One region of the Streptomyces sp. CRN 30 genome, then DNA from elsewhere that is predicted to be linked to it. Evidence: riboswitches for the same ligand, from Rfam matches in the RefSeq annotation. Region 1 holds a riboswitch; the other holds the start of a gene.
The links. A riboswitch is a leader RNA that binds a small molecule or an ion and turns the genes downstream of it on or off. The one in region 1 is predicted to bind cobalamin.
Positions count from the first base shown of each region.

Region 1 (5,594 bases):
CGTCAACCGGCCGGCACGCGGCCGCAGTCCGCCGCTGAGCAGCCGCATCAGGGTGGTCTTGCCGCTGCCGTTGCGGCCGAGCAGCGCCAGCGCCCGGCCCTCGCGGACCTCGAAGTCCAGGCCGTCCAGGACGACGGGCCCCTCCTCGTAGGCGAAGGACACGCCCCGCAGGGCGACCAGTGGCGGGGCGTCTCCGCTCATGTCAGCGGCCCTTCCCGTACGAATCCAGTACGAAGGTGAGGGCGGCCACCGCGCCGAGCAGCGTCAGGCTCGCCGCCGTGAACCGGCCCGAGACGCGGGCCTCGGGGACCAGGACGCGCAGGGAGCCGTCGTAGCCGCGCCCGGCGAGTCCGCTCTGGAGCCGGGCCGCCCGGCCGAAGGCCCGCGTGAACGCCGTCGCGCCGAGCCCGCCGAGGGAGCGCCAGGCGGCGGCCCGCGTGGTGTGCCCGAGCCGCGCGGCCTGCGCGTCCCTGATCCGCCGTACGGAGTCCAGGAGCAGGAAGCTCATGCGGTACGTCACCAGGGCGACGTCCACGACGGGGGCCGGCACCCCGGCCCGCACCAGACGCGGCAGCAGATCGGACATCGGGGTGGTGAACGCGAACAGCAGCACGCCGAGCGACGCCGCCGACGTACGCAGCAGCAGTCCGGCGGCGTGCGCCGGGCCGCCGGGGGCGGCCGAGACGAAACCGTCCGGGCCCCCGACCCGCACCAGCAGCGGCAGCGCACCCGTCACGCAGAAGCCGAGCGGCACCCGCCAGGCCCGCCACAGCCGCCGCGCGGGCACCCCCGCCGGGCCGAGCAGCACGGTCACGGCGGTGACCAGCACCAGGGCCGCTCCCGGCCAGGCGGGCAGCGAGATCGCGAGCACGGTCAGGCCGAGTCCGAGCACGGCCTTGTCCACGGGGTGGCGGCGGCGCCAGCGACTGCTGTGCGCCGCCGCGTCGATCGGCAGCACTCAGTCGCCCACGTCGCCCACGTTGCCCCCGTTGCCCACGGAGGCGTCCCGCCGGTCGGCCAGGGCCTGTTCCGCGCCCTGCCGCCGGCCTCTGCGGAGCCCGAAGTAGTAGGCGAGGACGCCCGCGCCGAGCGCGGCCTGCGCCGCGAACAGCGCCGACTCGATCTCCCCGGAGGGCGGTTCGTACAGCGGCGAGAACCAGGGCTCGTACTCCGGTTCCAGTTCCGTGATCGCTGTCTCCGCCTCCGCGTCGGCCCCGGTGAACGGCTCCTCCTTGTGGTCGCCGAGACCGAACACCAGCGGGATCACCGCCAGCACGGCCACCGCGAGCAGCAGCAGGAGATTGATCCTCGTGTTCCGCTTCACTTGGCCACCGCCTCCCGCGTCGCGCTCTCCCCGGTCCCCGGCTTCGCCGGAAGCACGCCCAGCCGGGTCAGCTCGCCCTTGCTCGACTGCACCAGCAGCCGCATCACCACCACCGTGAGCAGGCCCTCGCTCACCGCGAGCGGGATCTGCGTGACCGCGAAGATCGAGCCGAACTTGCCGAGCGCGCCCCAGAACCCGCTGCCCGGGTCGGGGAAAGCCAGCGCGAGCTGCACGCTGGTGACGCAGTACGTGGACAGGTCGGCGGCGAACGCGCCGCAGAAGACGGTGACCATCAGCGGCACGTCGTAGCGCCGGAGCAGCCTGTAGACGGCGTACCCGGCCCACGGGCCGACGATCGCCATGGAGAAGACGTTGGCGCCGAGCGTGGTCAGGCCGCCGTGGGCCAGCAGCAGCGCCTGGAACAGCAGCGTGATCGTGCCGAGCACCGCCATGACCGGCGGCCGGAACAGGATCGCGCCCAGCCCGGTACCGGTGGGATGGGAGCAACTGCCGGTGACGGAGGGGAGTTTCAGGGCGGACAGGACGAACGTGAAGGCCCCGGCGGCACCGAGGAGCAGGGTGCTCTCCGGGTGCTCGCGGACCTCACGGGTGAGGGAACGTACTCCGTGGACGACGAACGGCGCCGACGCGACACCCCAGGCGATCGCGTGCGCCGGAGGCAGGAAACCCTCGGCTATGTGCATGACTCAGCAGACCCTCTCCAGCACCTCGTGGATGGACGACGCGCCTTGGCCGGTCTCCTGGCTGACGGGTACCACCGCCCGTGCTCCGCCTTCCCGGGCCGCGAGGACCCAGTGGCTGCCCCCTCGTAGGGGGCCGGAGCCGGACTTCCCGATTCACAGTGGCGAGGGCCGCACCGGCATCACACCGGTTTCCCGTTCACCAAGGCGTGGCGACAGTAGTGCGCGGCCGGGGGTGGTGACAAGCGTGCCCGGGGCGCCGGCGCCGCGGTGGCGGGCCGTCACGGGGCCGGGTCGTCCGGGCGCCTCAGCACGAGGTCGCGGGCCCGCTGGGCCAGAGCCGTGGCGGCGGCCGTCAGGAAGACGAACGTGTACAGGATCTGCACCACGGTCACCACCCGGGACGCCTGCCCCCGGGGCGTGACGTCGCCGTACCCGACGGTGGCGAACGTGACCACGGTGAAGTACAGGGCGTCCACGCGGGTGCGCAGTCCGGAGAACTCGCCCGGCTGCCGGGACAGGATGTAGTAGCAGGCGGCGAAGGTGTGCGCGGTCAGGATGATGAGGAGGGTGATGGCGAGCCCCGGCCGGGTGCCGGGGCGCCCGGTGAGGACGTGCCGCACCTGACGCAGCAGCAGCACGGCGACACCGGCGAGGACGAGGGCGAACAGCAGCCAGGCCAGGCCCGGGTGGCGGGTGCCGAGGCGGTCGAAGGGGAGCCGGAAGTAGGCGGTCACCACCACGGCCGCCGTGGCGGCGGTGCGCCAGAGCCAGGTGCGTGCCGCGGGCCACGGCGCGTGCCGCTTCGGGGCTCCGCTCTTCGGTCCGTCCGCCATGGTTCCCCCTCCGCGGTGGGTCCCGTCCAGTCAACGCCGGACCGGCGCGGGACGCACCCGTTGTGCCTCCTGCCGGACGCCGCCGCTGTCGCGGATCGTGTCGCTGTTGGGCCGAACGGGTGACTTGGCGTAAGAATTGGCTGGTGCAGGCATTGAAGGCGAGTCGGAGCGGGGGGAGCCGGTGAACAGCCACGACGTCACCGATGAACAGTGGGAGGGGCTCGCCCAGGTCGTTCCGTTGCGTGGACGCGACGCCTGGCCGTCCTCGGTGGGACACCGGGCGCTGCCGGAGGCGGAGACCGAGGCCAGGCGTCGGTTCGTGGTGATGCGGGTCAATGTGTTCGCGGACGCCCGCGAGGTCGCCGAGACCCTGATGGCGGGCATCCCCGTGCTGCTCGACCTGACGGGCGCGGACACGGTGGTCGCGAAGCGCGTCCTGGACTTCAGTACGGGCGTCGTCTTCGGGCTGGCGAGCGGGATGCACCGGGTGGACCGGAATGTGTTCCTGCTCACACCGGCCGGGACCGAGGTGACCGGACTGATGGAGGGGGCGAGCGTCCCCGGGATGTGAGAGGCGGGCGGGGCCGGTCGGCTCCGGAGCGTGCGGGCGGCCGGGGGCGGTCGCGGCGGCGGTGGTATTCCTGGAACCGTGACCGATGATCCCCTGGACGTGCGGACGCTCCAGCGCAGACTGGCCGAGTTCGCCGCGGCGCGCGACTGGCAGCCGTACCACACGCCGAAGAACCTCGTCGCCGCGCTCAGCGTCGAGGCGTCCGAACTGGTGGAGATCTTCCAGTGGCTGACGCCCGAGCAGTCGGCCCGCGTGATGGACGACCCCGGCTCGGCGCACCGCGTCCGCGACGAGGTCGCCGATGTACTGGCGTACCTCCTGCAGTTCTGCGAGGTGCTGGGCGTCGACCCGCTGGCCGCGCTCGCCGCGAAGATCGACCGCAACGAGACGCGGTTCCCGGCCGTCCGGGAGTCGACGGAACGCTCAACTCCGTAATTACTCACAGTAGTTGTTTCACCGGTCGCAACCGATTTGTTGTCCAGAGATTTCCGCCTTCCTCTGGCTTTTCGTCCCACACGCCCTCACTCTGGGTAGTGGACAATGGAGTCGGGCGGACGCGTCGCGAACGCGTCGGGACGGACGGGGGCGGCCCCATGGACGCGGTGCGGCTCATCCTGACGAGCAGGCGTGCCCTGACCGCCGGCGGCGACGTGCCGCAGACGCTGGCGGAGGTGTGGCAGGCGCAGGCGCTGGCCCAGGCCATAGGGAGCAGACTGGCGGTCTTCGGGCCGCCGTCCCTGCGCGGCGAGGCGCTGGGACTCACCGAGGTGGCGGGCCGCGGCTGCGGCGTGCTGGACACCCCGGAGCTGGCCCCCGGTGAGCTGCGCGCCGCCCAGCTCACCGAGCTGGGCGACGCCCGCCAGTGCCTGCTGCGCCTGGCGGCACTGCTCGCGGAGACCGGCATCGCCCTCGTCGCCACGGCCTGCGCGGCGGACGACGAGTCCACGTACTGGCAGTGCATGGAGGCCATCGACGCGGCGGACGAGTCCCGCGACCGAGTCCTCCAGATGCTGCGAAGACTGGCGGACGAGGACGGGGTGCCCGAGCGGGAGGCGGGGTGACGGGTGGGGAGTCTCGGACCCGGTCACTCCCGCGTGCGCCCCCGGCACGCAGGGGAGGGGTGAGAAGCGTACGGCGGCCGAGCGTGCAGGATGGGGACATGGATCTCCGCATCTTCACCGAGCCCCAGCAGGGGGCCACCTATGACACCTTGCTCACCGTCGCCAAGGCCACCGAGGACCTCGGTTTCGACGCCTTCTTCCGCAGTGACCACTACCTGAAGATGGGCTCCGTGGACGGCCTCCCCGGCCCCACCGACGCCTGGATCACCCTGGCGGGCCTCGCCCGCGAGACCAAGCGCATCCGGCTCGGCACACTGATGACCGCCGGTACCTTCCGGCTGCCCGGCGTCCTCGCCATCCAGGTGGCCCAGGTCGACCAGATGTCCGGCGGCCGCGTCGAACTCGGCCTCGGCGCGGGCTGGTTCGAGGAAGAGCACAAGGCGTACGGCATCCCCTTCCCCAAGGAGAAGTTCGGCCGCCTGGAGGAGCAGCTCGCCGTCGTCACCGGCCTGTGGGCGACCGAGCCGGGCAAGACCTTCGACTTCCACGGCACGTACTACGACCTCACCGACTCGCCGGCTCTGCCCAAGCCCGCGCAGTCCAGGATCCCCGTGCTGATCGGCGGCCACGGCGCCACCCGCACCCCGCGGCTGGCGGCGAAGTACGCCGACGAGTTCAACATCCCCTTCGCCTCGATCGAGGACACGGCACGGCAGTTCGGCCGGGTCCGGGCCGCCGCCGAGGAGGCCGGCCGGGACGCCGACGAGCTGACCTACTCAGGCGCCCTCGTCGTCTGCGTCGGCAAGGACGACGCCGAGGTCGCCCGCCGCGCCGCCGTCATCGGCCGCGAGGTGGACGAGCTGAAGGCCAACGGACTGGCCGGATCCCCGGCCGAGGTCGTCGACCGCATCGGCCGCTTCGCCGAGGTCGGCGCCGAGCGGATCTACCTCCAGGTCCTCGACCTGCACGACCTGGACCACCTGGAGCTGATCTCCGCCCAGGTGCAGTCGCAGCTGTCCTAGGGCCCGGCACGTGACCCCGCGGCGCGTCGGCAGCCCGGGGTCATGGTGCCTCCACGCAGGCACCGTCCCGCCAATCGGT
Region 1 covers NZ_JAVRHI010000169.1:14,383-19,976, reverse strand. Annotated here, with positions in the region: gene UW392_RS16565 (energy-coupling factor ABC transporter ATP-binding protein) at 1-201, opposite strand, end outside; gene cbiQ (cobalt ECF transporter T component CbiQ) at 203-958, opposite strand; gene UW392_RS16555 (energy-coupling factor ABC transporter substrate-binding protein) at 959-1,324, opposite strand; gene UW392_RS16550 (energy-coupling factor ABC transporter permease) at 1,321-2,028, opposite strand; cobalamin riboswitch at 2,058-2,247, opposite strand; gene UW392_RS16545 (potassium channel family protein) at 2,307-2,861, opposite strand; gene UW392_RS16540 (cell division protein SepF) at 3,043-3,432, shown strand; gene UW392_RS16535 (nucleotide pyrophosphohydrolase) at 3,511-3,867, shown strand; gene UW392_RS16530 (DUF6099 family protein) at 4,026-4,493, shown strand; gene UW392_RS16525 (LLM class F420-dependent oxidoreductase) at 4,592-5,515, shown strand; gene UW392_RS16520 (hypothetical protein) at 5,556-5,594, opposite strand, start outside.

Region 2 (5,594 bases), on a different contig from region 1:
CCGGCGGCGGGCCGGACGCCGAGCGCGGTGGCGCGCGCGGCCAGCTCGGGTGGCGGGTCGGCGACGGTCAGGACGGACACGCCGTCCAGTTCCAGGGCGCGGACGAGCACGTCGGCGACCAGCAGCACGCGGAGGGCCGTGGCCCCGGTTCCGGTCACGTGTGCGTGGACCCGGGTCAGGGACCGGGGCACCTCGGTGGGCTCGCCGGTGCGGGCGTCGGTGATGTGGAGCACGGGGCGAGCCTAGGGCGGGGGGCGGCACGGGCGCAGGAGGGCCACGGGAACATGGCCGACACCGGAGCACCCGGCCGGGGCCGGAGCCGGTTCCCTCAGCCCGGTGTCCCCAGGGTGCCCAGGAACCGCACGTGCGGCCGCTCGTCGGGTCCGGGGCGGGTGACCGTCGCGCGCACCCCGTACACCTCGGCGATCAGTTCCTCGGTGAGGACCTCGCGCGGGCCGCCCCGGGCCACCACGCGCCCCTCGCGCAGCACGACCAGTGCGTCGCAGTACGAGGCCGCGAGGTTGAGGTCGTGCAGGGCGATCACGGTGGTGACGGGGAGGCCGGTGACGAGGTGGAGCAGGTCGAGCTGGTGCTGGATGTCGAGGTGGTTGGTGGGCTCGTCCAGGAGGAGTTCGCGGGGCTCCTGGGCGAGGGCGCGGGCGATCTGCACGCGCTGCCGTTCACCACCGGACAGGGTGTGCCAGGACTGGCCGGCGCGGCCGGTGAGGCCGGTGCGCTCCAGCGCCTCCCGGACGGCCTCCTCGTCCCGGGCGGAGGCGGGGGTCCAGGCCCGGCGGTGCGGGATGCGGCCGAGCCGTACGACGTCCCGGACGGTCAGCTCCACCTGGGTGTCGGACTGCTGCTCGACGACGGCCACCCGGCGGGCGATGTCGCGGCGGCTCAGCCCCGTGATCGGGTCGCCGTCGAGCGTCACGACACCGGAGGCGGGGGCGAGCACACCGGCGAGGATCCGCAGGAACGTGGACTTGCCGGAGCCGTTGGGGCCGAGGAGGCCGACGGTGGAGCCGGGTGCCGGGGCCAGACTGACGCCGTCCAGGACGAGGCGGCCGTCGGCGGAGCGGGAGACGCGCTCGGCGTGCAGCCCGCCGGCCGGACCGCCGGCGCCCGTGGGCGCGGCCACCCCCGGGGCCGTCCGTGCGTCCGAGGTCATCCCACCCTCCTCGTCCGGTACAGCACCAGCACGAACGCCGGCACCCCGATCAGCGAGGTCACCACCCCCACCGGCACCTCCTGCGGATCGAGCACCGTCCGGGCCAGTGTGTCCACCCACACCAGGAACACCGCCCCGGCCAGTGCGGAGACCGGCAGCAGCCGGGCGTGGCCCGGGCCGACCAGCGCGCGGGCGGCGTGCGGCAGCACCAGGCCGACGAAGCCGATGGCACCGGCGGAGGCCACCAGCACGGCCGTCAGCAGAGCCGTCACGCACAGCAGGACCAGCCGGGTGCGGGCGACGGACACGCCCAGCGCGGCGGCCGCCTCCTGCCCGAAGGCGAAGGCGTCGAGCGTACGGGCGTGACCGAGGCAGACCACCAGCGCGACCGCGAGCACGGCCAGGCAGATCCACACGTCCGTCCAGCCCGCCCCGCCGAGCGAGCCGAGCAGCCAGAACAGCACCCCGCGCGTGGTCTCGGCGTCGCCCGAGGTCATGACGACGAAGGAGGTCAGCGCGGAGAACAGCTGCATCGCGGCCACACCCGACAGCACCACGCGGTCGGTGCTGCCGCCGAGGGTGTGGCTGAGCAGCAGGACGAGCGAGAACGACAGCAGCGCGCCGAGGAAGGCGCCCGCCGACAGCGAGAGGGCCCCGCCGCCGATGCCCAGCACGACCACGACGACGGCGCCCGTGGACGCGCCGGAGGAGACGCCCAGCACGAACGGGTCGGCGAGCGGATTGCGCAGCAGCGACTGCATCACCGCCCCGCAGACGGTGAGCCCGGCCCCGCAGACGGCGGCCAGCAGGGTGCGCGGCAACCGCAGCTCCCACACGATGCCGTTGCGGATGGGACTCACGTCCGCGGTGCCCCATCCGAGACGGTCCGCGACGACGGACCACACGTCACCCACGCGGATGTCGGCCGGCCCGATGGTGATCGCGACGGCCACCGAACCGCACAGCAGGGCGACGCCGGCCAGCACGAGCAGGACACGGCGCAGGGCGCGGGCGCCGCGCGCCGGAGGAGCCTCGGTCACCTCCGGCGGGGCGGGCGCATCGGACGGGCCGCACCGGCTGGACGGGCCGGACGCGCTGCCGACGGTGGTGGGCACGGTCACCCGGCCAGCCCGTACCCGCGCAGCGCGGTGGCGATCCGCTCCACGCCCTCGACGGTACGGATGGTCGGGTTCAGGGCCTGCCCGCTGAGCAGCACGTACCGCTTCTTCTTCACAGCCGTCATGTTCTTCGTGACCGCGTTGGACTCAAGGAACTCGATCTTCTTCTCGGCGGTCTCGGCGGTCTGCGACTTCCGGGTGAGGTCGCCGATGACGAGCACGTCGGGGTCGCGGTCGGCGACGGTCTCCCAGTTGATCTGGGGCCATTCCTCGTGGGTGTCGTCGAAGAGGTTCTCGGCGCCGAGGGCGCGGGTCATGATGCCGGGCGCACCGCAGCAGCCCGCCATGTAGGGCGACTCGGAGTTCGCGAACCAGTACATGAGGGTGACGTCGGAGGCGTCGACCCCCTGCGTGGCCCGCTCCATGCGCTCCTCGAGGGAGGCGACGAGCTCCTCGCCACGCTGCTCCTCCCCGAACACCTTCGCGAGGTCGCGCACCTCGCCGTACACGGCGTCCATGCTGAGCGCCGCCTCCCGCTCGCCGTCGCCGTTCCCGTGGTTCTCCTTGCCGGAGCAGTCGGACGGGGCGACGTAGGTGGGCACTCCGAGCTTCTCGAACTGCTCGCGGGTGGCCACCCCGCCCTTGCCGAGCGTGGAGACGAAGGAGGCGGCGACGAAGTCGGGGTCCTCGTCGAGGACGCGTTCGAACGAGGGGGAGTTGTCGGCGAGCCGCGCCACCTTCGCGTTCTCGGCCTCCAGCCCCTCCAGCACCGGGTCGGTCCAGGTCGCCGTGCCCACCATGCGGTCGGCGAGCCCGAGGGAGAGCATGATCTCAGTGGTGCCCTGGTTGAGGGAGACGGCCCGCTCGGGGGTCGCGTCGACGCGGACGGTGTGCCCGCAGTTGGTGAGGGAGACCGCGGCGGCGGTGCCGGCCCGGTCGGCGGCCCCTCCCGACCCGCAGGCGCTCAGGACGAGCGCCCCGAGGGCGAGCAGGACGGCGGAACGTACAGGGCGTAGCGGGCGTACAGGACGTACTGGGCGTACGGGACGTGCGAACGGCACGGGAGCAGATCCTTGATCGTCGAGGGCTCGAACGCGGAGCCCGGTCGTACGGTGCTCCCCCGCCGTCGTACGACCGCGGAGGCCGCCAGCAGGTCTTCGGACTCGGGATCGTCCGGACGCGGCGCCTTCCCGGACCCGGTTCGGGTCCAGTGGCCGATGCCCCGCCCGTCCCCCTCACCGCTGCGCGTCAGTTCCGGATTCGCACCGGATTCCCTGACCCACGCACGTGGGTTCGACTGGCTCGGGAAAGCTATCACGGTGGGTCACGACGGCCGCCGGGTGCCCCGATTACCGCCCCGCGGCCGCTTCCGGCCGCCATAGGTCGCCCGCCACCGCGCACGATGCGCGCGGTCCCCCTGCCCCGCCCCGTTGACCTCGCCGAACGACAGGAGCGAGGCACCGTTGTGCCACAGTCCGAGGAAGTCGCGGTGGATCGCTACGACGCCGTTTCGCACCGCGGTCCGCTCGGCGGGCCCGGTGAAGTACGCGGTCGTGACGAAGACCGCGACATCGGCTCCGAAGTGGACCCGGGCCCCGATGAGGTCGCGGACCTCACGGCTCGGGATCGCGTTCCCCGGTGCGTGGCGCTTGCACTGGACCACCATGCTCCGGCCGTCCGGCAGCCGCCCCCGCACATCCGCCCCGTCGTCGTGCGAGCCGCCCACCCGCCGCACCTCGGTGCACCCGTCCCGCCGGCACAGGCCCGCGACGAAGTCCTCGAACTCCCCGCCCGACATCCTGTCCACCTCGGCGAGGGTCCGGCGGCCGGCCCGGACGGCGTCCTCCTCGCGCCACCGCCGGTCACGCCCCCTGACCAGCCGGTCCGTACGCCACAGCCACCACCCGCCGAGGGCGGCTCCCCCGAGGACCAGCCCGCCGACGAGGTACGGCCAGACCGTCTGCCAGGACACGGCCGTCAGGACGACGCCACCGGTCGCGGCGCCCGCGGCCGTCGTGAGCCGGCGCCGCCGGGCGCGGCGCCCGCGCGCAGCGGACGGACGTCGTCTTCGCGCCACCGCTCCTGCCCTCCCCCGCGTACCAGGGGAGCAGTCTCGCCCGTGCCGACGCCCACCGGTAGGGCCACGAACCGGCCAGTGCCCGATGGGCGGCCGAAACGGCCCCCGCCGGCGGGAATCGCCCGCGCCGGCCGCGCGTTCTGACGGACCAAGTGGCCGATCGACGGCCGGACCCGACGGAGGCGCAGCATGTACGGCGACGCAGAGACCGTCCGCAAGATCCTCACCGAGAGCGGTGACACCTGGGCCGTCGTCGGCCTCTCCGCCAACCGGCAGCGCGCCGCGTACGGGGTCGCGGCCGTCCTGCAGCGCTACGGCAAGCGCGTCGTCCCCGTGCACCCCAAGGCCGAGACGGTCCACGGGGAACAGGGGTACCCGTCCCTCGAGGCCATCCCCTTCGACGTCGACGTCGTGGACGTCTTCGTCAACAGCGACCTGGCCGGCCCGGTCGCCGACGAGGCCGTGGCCAAGGGCGCGAAGGCGGTGTGGTTCCAGCTCGGTGTCGTCGACGAGCAGGCGTACGACCGCACGCGCGCGGCCGGCCTGGAGATGGTGATGGACCGCTGCCCGGCGATCGAGATCCCTCGGCTGGGCTGAGGGTGCCCCGGCCGGTCATGGGTCCGGCGTCGGCGCGTCTCATCAGGAGGTGATGCGGGGTGGCCGGGGGGTCAGACGACCGTCGTCGAGGACCCACACCGTGACCGCGGTGCCTGTGGGGCAACATGTGGCGTCCCGGGGCCGGTACCACCGTTCCTCGACTTCTATCCGGCCGCGTTCCATCCGCAGCTCGGCGAGGAGTGTCGGGGGCTGCCCGGGCGGTTGCTGTTGCGGCGTGATCGATCGCAGGACTGTGAGCCTGCCCTTGTCACTGGCGTAGATCACCGAGCCGAACGCCAGTTGCCCCGCGGCGGTACCTCCGCCGTTGTTGCACTCCACGCCGAGGGCGGCCTCGGGACGGCGGTCCCCGCCGATGTCCCCGTAGGTCGGTTCCGGTTCGCGGGAGAGGTCGACCCGGCCCCAGGTGCGGGAGGTCGCCGTCGCCCGGCCGTCGTGGAAAGTGATCAGGCCGGGAATGTCACAGAAGGTGCCGGGGACCCGGACGTCCCGCCAGTTCACCTCGCGCAGATCCTCGGGGGCCGGTCCCAGGTCGACGGCACCGGGCGTGGCGGAGGTGGGGCCGGTCGCGGTCGGCGGACCGCCGGTGCCGGGGGCGGAGGTCGGCGTACGC
Region 2 covers NZ_JAVRHI010000238.1:19-5,612, forward strand. Annotated here, with positions in the region: partial or broken gene UW392_RS25415 (hypothetical protein) at 1-233, opposite strand, end outside; gene UW392_RS25420 (ABC transporter ATP-binding protein) at 329-1,171, opposite strand; gene UW392_RS25425 (FecCD family ABC transporter permease) at 1,168-2,211, opposite strand; gene UW392_RS25430 (ABC transporter substrate-binding protein) at 2,289-3,350, opposite strand; cobalamin riboswitch at 3,420-3,606, opposite strand; gene UW392_RS25435 (restriction endonuclease) at 3,614-4,261, opposite strand; gene UW392_RS25440 (CoA-binding protein) at 4,556-4,963, shown strand; gene UW392_RS25445 (hypothetical protein) at 5,006-5,594, opposite strand, start outside.
Region 2: linked by a shared signal. The riboswitch ahead of UW392_RS25430 (ABC transporter substrate-binding protein) and the one ahead of UW392_RS16550 (energy-coupling factor ABC transporter permease) in region 1 are both predicted to bind cobalamin.